Regions from separate parts of the Bradyrhizobium sp. 27S5 genome, predicted to be linked through region 1. Evidence: predicted binding sites of a transcription regulator. Region 1 holds the regulator's gene; the other holds the start of a gene.
What was found. The regulator PhoB, encoded in region 1, activates phosphate uptake and scavenging genes when phosphate is short. The targets are predictions, from matches to a motif close to TGTCATNNANCTGTCAT.
Positions count from the first base shown of each region.

Region 2: a site for PhoB is predicted at 2,336-2,352, ahead of WDM24_RS28470 (UDP-2,3-diacylglucosamine diphosphatase). Genes of this name have one in related genera too.

Region 1 covers NZ_CP147714.1:8,092,010-8,096,077, reverse strand. The annotation lists gene pstA (phosphate ABC transporter permease PstA) at 1-148, shown strand, start outside; gene pstB (phosphate ABC transporter ATP-binding protein PstB) at 145-963, shown strand; gene phoU (phosphate signaling complex protein PhoU) at 975-1,691, shown strand; gene phoB (phosphate regulon transcriptional regulator PhoB) at 1,821-2,531, shown strand; gene WDM24_RS38115 (GcrA family cell cycle regulator) at 2,770-3,282, opposite strand; gene WDM24_RS38110 (aspartate aminotransferase family protein) at 3,779-4,068, shown strand, end outside.
Region 2 covers NZ_CP147714.1:6,002,952-6,007,019, forward strand. The annotation lists gene WDM24_RS28460 (threonine/serine dehydratase) at 1-295, opposite strand, end outside; gene WDM24_RS28465 (glycosyltransferase family 1 protein) at 388-1,503, opposite strand; gene WDM24_RS28470 (UDP-2,3-diacylglucosamine diphosphatase) at 1,500-2,312, opposite strand; gene thiD (bifunctional hydroxymethylpyrimidine kinase/phosphomethylpyrimidine kinase) at 2,669-3,466, opposite strand; gene WDM24_RS28480 (Lrp/AsnC ligand binding domain-containing protein) at 3,648-3,893, shown strand; gene WDM24_RS28485 (c-type cytochrome) at 4,019-4,068, opposite strand, start outside.

The DNA of each region.
Region 1 (4,068 bases):
CCTGCCGGTGACCATCAACAACTTCGTGCAGAGCCCCTACGCCTACTGGAAAGAGCTGGCGTGGAGCGGTGCGCTGCTCATCACATTCACTGTGCTCGCGCTGAACATCGGCGCGCGCATCCTTGGTGCCGAAAGGGCCGCAAAATGACCGAGCTTTCCGTCTCCACGACTGCCGCGAGCCACGTTCCCCAGGTGCCGCTGCCGGAAGCGCCGCCGAAAGTCACGGTGCGCAACCTCAACTTCTATTACGGCGAGCACCACGCGCTGAAGAACATCAACCTGACGCTCGGCACCAACCGCGTCACGGCGTTCATCGGCCCGTCCGGCTGCGGCAAGTCGACCCTGCTGCGCATCTTCAACCGGATGTATGACCTCTATCCAGGCCAGCGCGCGGTCGGCCAGCTGATGCTGGACCAGACCAACATTCTCGATCCCAAGCTCGACCTCAATCTGCTGCGTGCGCGGGTCGGCATGGTGTTCCAGAAGCCGACGCCGTTCCCGATGACGATCTACGAGAACATCGCCTTCGGCATCCGCCTCTACGAGAAGATCTCGAAGTCCGAGATGGACGACCGGGTCGAGAAGGCGCTGCGCGGCGGCGCGCTGTGGAACGAGGTCAAGGACAAGCTGAACGCCTCCGGCCTGTCGCTCTCCGGCGGCCAGCAGCAGCGGCTGTGCATCGCGCGCACCGTGGCGGTGCGTCCCGAGGTGATCCTGTTCGACGAGCCGTGCTCGGCGCTCGACCCGATCTCGACCGCCAAGGTCGAGGAGCTGATCCAGGAGCTCTCCGAGGACTACACGATCGCGATCGTCACCCACAACATGCAGCAGGCGGCGCGCGTCTCCGACAAGACCGCCTTCATGTATCTCGGCGAGCTGATCGAGTTCGACGACACCAACAAGATTTTCACCTCGCCGAGCGATCGACGCACGCAGGACTACATCACCGGCCGGTTCGGCTGAGGAGACAAGCGATGGCTTCTGAACATACCGCCAAGGCATTCGACAGCGACCTGCAGGAGTTGACCCGCCTGGTCGCCGAGATGGGCGGCCTCGTCGAGCGCATGATCACCGAGTCGGTCGACGCGCTGATCCGCCGCGACGTCGCGCTGGGCAAGCGCGTGGTCGCCGCCGACATCGAGATCGACAATCTGCAGCGCGTCATCGAAGAGCGCGCGGTGCTGACGATCGCCCGCCGCCAGCCGATGGCGATCGACCTGCGCGAGATCGTCAGCGCGATGCGCGTCGCGACCGACCTCGAGCGGATCGGCGACCTCGCCAAGAACATGGGCAAGCGCGTCGCCGCGCTGGAGAGCGATTTCCAGCCGCTGAAGTTGATCCGCGGCCTCGAGCACATGACCGACCTCGTACTGTCTCAGGTCAAGTCGGTGCTCGACGCCTATGCGGCGCACGATCTGCCGGCGGCGATGAACGTCTGGAAGGGCGACGAGGAGGTCGATGCGATCTGCACCTCGCTGTTCCGCGAGCTGCTCACCTACATGATGGAGGATCCGCGCAACATCTCGTTCTGCATCCATCTGATGTTCTGCGCCAAGAACATCGAGCGGATCGGCGACCACGCCACCAACATCGCCGAGACCGTGTTCTACATGATCGAGGGCCAGCAGATCACCGACAAGCGTCCGAAGGGCGATATGACCAATTTCGCCACCACGGTGCCGGGCAACTAGGGCATGATCCGCATCGGCGGAACCGGATTGTCGTCGCGACAAACCGTTTCCACGGGGAATATGCTCAGGGGTTGAGTGTTTCGGTTTGCGTTTGGGCAACGGATCACCACAGAGAAAGAACTTAGACCGATGAGCGCACGCATTCTGGTAGTCGAAGACGAGGAAGCGCTGACGACGCTGTTGCGCTACAACCTCGATGCGGAAGGCTACGACGTCGAAACGGTGGGACGCGGCGACGACGCCGACACCAGGTTGAAGGAGCGCATCCCCGACCTCGTGGTACTCGATTGGATGCTGCCGGGCCTGTCCGGCATCGAGCTGTGCCGCCGTCTGCGGGCGCGGCCCGAGACCAAGCAGCTTCCGATCATCATGCTGACCGCGCGCGGCGAGGAGAGTGAGCGCGTGCGCGGGCTTGCCACCGGCGCCGACGATTACATCGTCAAGCCGTTCTCGGTGCCCGAGCTGCTCGCGCGGGTGAAGGGCCTGCTGCGCCGTGCGAGCCCGGAGCGGCTTGCCACCGTGCTGACCTATGGCGATATCGAACTCGACCGCGAGAAGCGCCGCGTGGCGCGCTCCGGCCGCCCGATCGATCTCGGGCCGACCGAATATCGTCTGCTCGAATTCTTCCTCGAGCATCCCGGCCGGGTGTTCAGCCGCGAGCAGCTGCTCGACAGCGTCTGGGGCCGCGACATCTATATCGACGAGCGCACCGTCGACGTGCATATCGGCCGCCTGCGCAAGTTGCTCAATCCGGGCCGCGAGCAGGATCCGATCCGCACCGTGCGCGGCGCCGGCTACGCGCTCGACGACCGCTTCGCGAAGGCCGAGCCGCAGCCGTAAGGCCGCGCGGCATTCACAAGCCGCAACACGGCGTCGTCCCGGCGAAAGCCGGGACCCATACGCCGCGGCCGGCGCAATGGGCAAGTGGCCAGACAGCTTTCTAACAACACCCATTCGTGGTTATGGGTCCCGGCCTGCGCCGGGACGACGCCGGTGATGCATCCGGGCGACGAGCCACAAAAAAATCCCCGCTTTCACGGGGATTTCTTTTTCAGTCCTACGCCAGTGTCCCGAGTGCTCACTTGATCTGCGGTTTCGCCGACGGCCGGCGGCGATCGCCGGCGGGCTGGTAGGCGACGCGCGAATGGTGCGCGCAATAGGGCAGGCCGCCGAGCGCCTTGCCGCCGCAGAAGAAGAATTCCGGGCTCGAGGGATCGCCGACCGGCCAGTGGCAGGTGGCTTCATTCAGCTCGAGCAGCGACAGCCGCTGGCTCATCGGCACAACGTTGTCGTAGGAGATCGGATCGGGCTCCATCTCGACCTCGAAGGCGTGCGCCAGCGCGGTGTTACCGCGCGAGACCGGACGCGCCACCCGCATCATGTGCTGGGCGGGGCGGGCCTTGCGCTGCCGCGGTGCCGCCGTGGAGGGGGCCTTGGCGCGGCCGGAGAGGCCGAGCCGATGCACTTTGCCGATCACGGCGTTTCGCGTCACATTGCCAAGTTCCGCGGCGATCTGGCTGGCCGAGAGGCCAGACTCCCAGAGCTTCTTCAGCTGCTCGACGCGATCGTCGGACCAGGTCAATACAGTCATCGCATTCTTCCTTTCGCATCGCGCCGGCCAGTCATTGGAGCGGCGCTGCGAGCCAAATCCGGGTCAAAATCCCAGCGGCCAGAATCCCTTAGCCCTCGCCGGGCGCGGTCTTGCGCCCGAACGTTTACGTGAGACACGAAGGCTACTTAGAGGGTCCAGTACTGCCGCACGAGATGTCGTACCCGACAGGCCAAACGCTACAATATGGCGTGACTCTGGCGCAAGAGTCCGCGGCCGTGCGTCCACATGTTCCCACAAAGTTAAGCACTGCAATGAGGCTTTTCCACCGCACCGGAATGCTCCGGATTGCGCTCGTTCCGCATCGCAGGAAGGCCGGCAAAGGCCGGCTTCTGGCGATTGACACCTACTGGCCGCAGCATAGAATGCCTGTACGTGCCGCCCGCAAAGGCGGCCGTTTTGTTTTCCGAAGCTGGCCGTTGCTGCACTGGCGTCAAGCCGCCCGGCAATTGTCGGCTTCAAACCGGCAGTGAACGCCATGACCAACAGCGCCTCGTCGCATCTGCTCCCCGTCTTCGCCCGGGTCGATCTCGGCTTCGAGCGCGGTGAGGGCGCCTGGCTGATCGCAACCAACGGCGACCGCTATCTCGATTTCACCTCGGGCGTTGCGGTGAACGCGCTCGGGCATGCGCATCCGCATCTGGTCAAGGCGCTGCAGGAACAGGCGACCAAGCTCTGGCACATGTCGAACCTGTTCAAGAGCCCGGACGGCGAGGCGCTGGCCGCCCGGCTGTGCGAGCAGAGCTTTGCCGACTTCGTGTTCTTCTG
Region 2 (4,068 bases), 2.1 Mb from region 1:
TGAGAATCTTGGCCGCCGCGGCGACACCCTGGGCATGGTTGCCCGACGAGAACGCGACGACGCCGCCGCTGCGCTTGTCCTGCGGAATCGAGGCGAGCTTGTTGAAGGCGCCGCGGAACTTGAACGATCCGGTCCGCTGCAGCATTTCGGGCTTGAGGAAGACCTGGCTGCCGACGCGTTCGTTGAGAACGGGGAAGGTCAGGAGCGGCGTTCGCACCGCGAACGGCGCGACCACCCTTGCCGCGGCATCGATGTCCGCGGCAGCGACGGGTGGATTGAGAGTGGTGTCCGTCATCCACGATTTGTATCGCGGGGGGACGCGGCCCGGCAAGACGCTTTATAGCGTTTTCGAGCGAAGTCGGTACCGGTTCGCGTGAAGAAAACGCGTCAAAACAAAGACGCGTGAGATCGTTCAGCGTGACGTGGGATGGGGGCCGGCAGGACGGCGAAATGGTGCTCTTCGGCGCCGAATTCGAGCGCTTGCCCCTCGCCGTCGGGTGCCGCGGGGCGGACGTTCATGCAGCGGTCGATGAACACCCGGGCCGACGCCTGCCAGGTATGGAGCGCGGCGAAATCGACGCAGGCCTGGCGCGAGATGCCGAGCGCCTCCAGGCAGGCGTGGTGCAGATCGTCGTCGAGCACGCCAACCGGCGCCGCGCCGATCACGTCGCGGGGGCCGGTGACCGGAAAAGCGGCAACCGGCAGGCCGCTCGCCAGCGCCTCGAGCAGCACCAGGCCGAACGTGTCGGTCCGGCTCGGGAACACGAACACATCGGCGGCGGCGTAGATTTCCGCCAGTTCCTCGCCGTGGCGGGCGCCGAGGAAGACGGTTTCAGGGTATTTTCGCTCCAGCGCCGCCCGCGCCGGGCCGTCGCCGACCACGATCTTGGTGCCGGGCAGATCGAGATCGAGGAACGCCTCAAGATTCTTCTCCACTGCCACCCGGCCGACGCTGAGATAGACCGGCTGCGGCAGGCAGAGATCGACGTCGCGCGGATGGAAAAGCGCGGTATCGACGCCGCGCGACCACAGCACCACGTTGCGGAAGCCGCGTTGGCGCAGCTCGGCCGCCAAGGCCGAGGTCGCCGCCATCACCGCCCGGCTCGGCCTGTGGAACCAGCGCAGCGCACGCCACACCCAGGCTTCGGGGACAGGCGTCCGTGCCGAGACATATTCGGGGAAGCGGGTGTGGAAGCTCGTCGTGAACGGCAGGCCGCGCTTGCGGCAATAGCGGCGAACCGCAAGCCCGATCGGGCCTTCGGTCGCGATATGGATGCTGTCGGGCCTCGCCGCCTCGATCAGGCTGGCGACCTTGGCCTGATACGGCAGCGCCAGCCTGAGATCGCGATAGCTCGGCATCGCAAAGGTACGGAACTCGTCCGGCGTCAGGAAGCTCACCTCGACACCGAGCGATTTCGCCGCCTGCGCCATCATGGTCAGCGTGCGGACAACCCCGTTGACCTGGGGATGCCACGCATCGGTCGCGACCAGGATATGCGTCATGCAGCGCGTGCCGTCACTCGCGGAACCGGCGCAATCCGGCGCACCGGATCGGTCCAGGTGATGATCTCGAAATGGCCGTCTTCGTGCTCGGCGAGCGCGGTGCAACTCTCCACCCAGTCGCCGCAATTCATGTAGCGGATGCCGTGCTCGTCATGAATCGTCGCGTAGTGGATATGGCCGCAGATCACGCCGTCGCAGCCGTGGCGCCGCGCCTCGCCGGCAAGCGTCGCCTCGAACGCGCCGATATAGTTCACCGCCTTCTTGACCTTCAGCTTGGCCCATTGCGACAGCGACCAGTACGGCACGCCGAACATCTTGCGGAAGAAGTTGACGAAGCGATTCATCTGGATCGCGAAGTCGTAGGCCTTGTCGCCGAGATGGGCGAGCCAGCGCGCGTTCTGCACCACGAGATCGAAGATGTCGCCGTGGATCACGAGGTAGCGCTTGCCGTCGGCGCCGGTGTGAACGGTGTTCTCCACCACATCGATGCCGCCGAAATGCGTGCCGTAATATTTGCGCAGGAACTCGTCGTGGTTGCCCGGGACGTAGATCACCTTGGCGCCCTTGCGCGCCTTGCGCAGCATTTTCTGCACGAAATCGTTATGGGTCTGCGGCCAGTACCAGTTCGACTTCAGCGCCCAGCCGTCGACGATATCACCAACGAGGTAGATCGTGTCGGCATCGTGAGAGCGGAGGAAGTCCAGCAGGCGGTCTGCTTGCGAACCGCGGGCTCCGAGATGGACATCGGAGATAAACAAAGTGCGAAAGTGCCGCTCGGGACTTTCTTCACTCAAGGAGTCACTTCCCATGCCTGTGCACCTAACAGATTGCTGTGACAAGGCGATGACGACCCCCGTGACCCAAGGCCTCACTAACAGTTAACGAGAATCAGCAGCACGCCCCTTCCTTGCGGATAACAGCGGCGTGCGACAATCTGGCGACATGGACGGTCGCGGCTGTGCGGAACAGGCGGCGTGTTGCTCGCATATCGCGGTGGAACAAAGCGTGCAGTCGAAGAATCGATGAATGCGTGCCCGGATGAAGCGAAGCGCAATCCGGGGTCTTATATCCGCGGACGAGTTGGTCCCGGATTTCGCGGAGCCTGTCATCGGGCGCGCATTCGCGCGACCCGTTGGCTTCATCCGGGCTACGAAGCTACGAAGCCTCAGTAATATTTGTGGAAGTGATGCACCGGCCCGTGGCCGTGGCCGACGGCGAAGCGATCGGCGGCGGCGATGGCGTCCGTGATCCACGCCTTGGCGTTGCGCACCGCGCTCTCCATCGCCTCGCCCTTCGCGAGCCCCGCAGCGATCGCCGACGACAGCGAGCAGCCGGTGCCATGCGTGTTGGATGTGGCGATGCGCGGCGCCGCCAGTGCGATGCTGCGCTCGCCATCGATCAGATAGTCGATGCTCTCGGCGCCATGCCCGTGGCCGCCCTTGACCAGCACCGCGCGGCATCCCATCGCCAGCAATTGCCTGCCCTGCCGCGCGACGTCGGCCTCGCTCGACGCGATCGGCTCGTTCAACAGCGCCGCGGCTTCCGGCAGGTTCGGCGTGATCAGCGATGCCAGCGGAAACAGCATGGTCCTCAGCGCATCGACGGCCTCGGCCGCGAGCAGCCGATCGCCCGAGGTTGCGACCATCACCGGATCGAGCACAATGTGGCGCGGTGCCCAGCGCTTCAGCCCGTCGGCAATCGCAGCGATTGTCTCGGCCTGCGCCACCATGCCGATCTTGACCGCGCCGACGTCGAGGTCGGAGAACACAGCATCGATCTGGGCCGTGACGAACGCCGCAGGCACCGGATGGATGCCGCTGACGCCCCTGGTGTTCTGCGCGGTCAGCGCCGTGATCGCGGAGGCCCCGAAAACGCCGAGCGCGGCAAAGCTCTTGAGGTCGGCCTGGATGCCCGCCCCGCCCGAGGAATCCGAGCCGGCAATGGTGAGCGCGACCGGCGTCATCTCGCAGCACCGGCGGTTGATACGAATGAGACCGTTACGATCAAGACCATGGCCTGTCCTAGCCCGGCCGCCCATCGGCAGCAAGTTCGCCTGACTTTACCGCGAGTTGGCCTTGAGTTGGCCTTGCCTTGGCGGCCCGTTTTGGGCCTATAGTCGCGAAAATCCCCCGGAGACGACTTTGATGGTTCCTTTCTTCGTCCAGATCAAATGCAAGCTCGGCCAGTCCTACACCGTCGCCAACGCGCTGGCGGAAGCCGAGATTGCCTCCGAGATCTACTCCACCGCGGGCAATTACGATCTGCTGGTCAAGTTCTACGTCGACCACGACACCGACATCGGCCATTTCATCAACGAGAAGGTTCAGGTGATCCCGGGCATCCAGGACACCCTCACCATCATCACCTTCAAGGCGTTCGGCGCGAAGTAGACTTCGACTCCACTTTCGTCATGGCCGGGCAGATTCGCGAAGCGGGTCTTCCCGCTAAATCTCCCGGGCATGACCAAGCCAGGTGAAAGCGCCTGACGACATGGATCACGCTCTGAGCAAACCTCTCAGGAATCCTTCGCGGGCTTCTTCACCGGTTTCGGCGGTCCCTCGACCG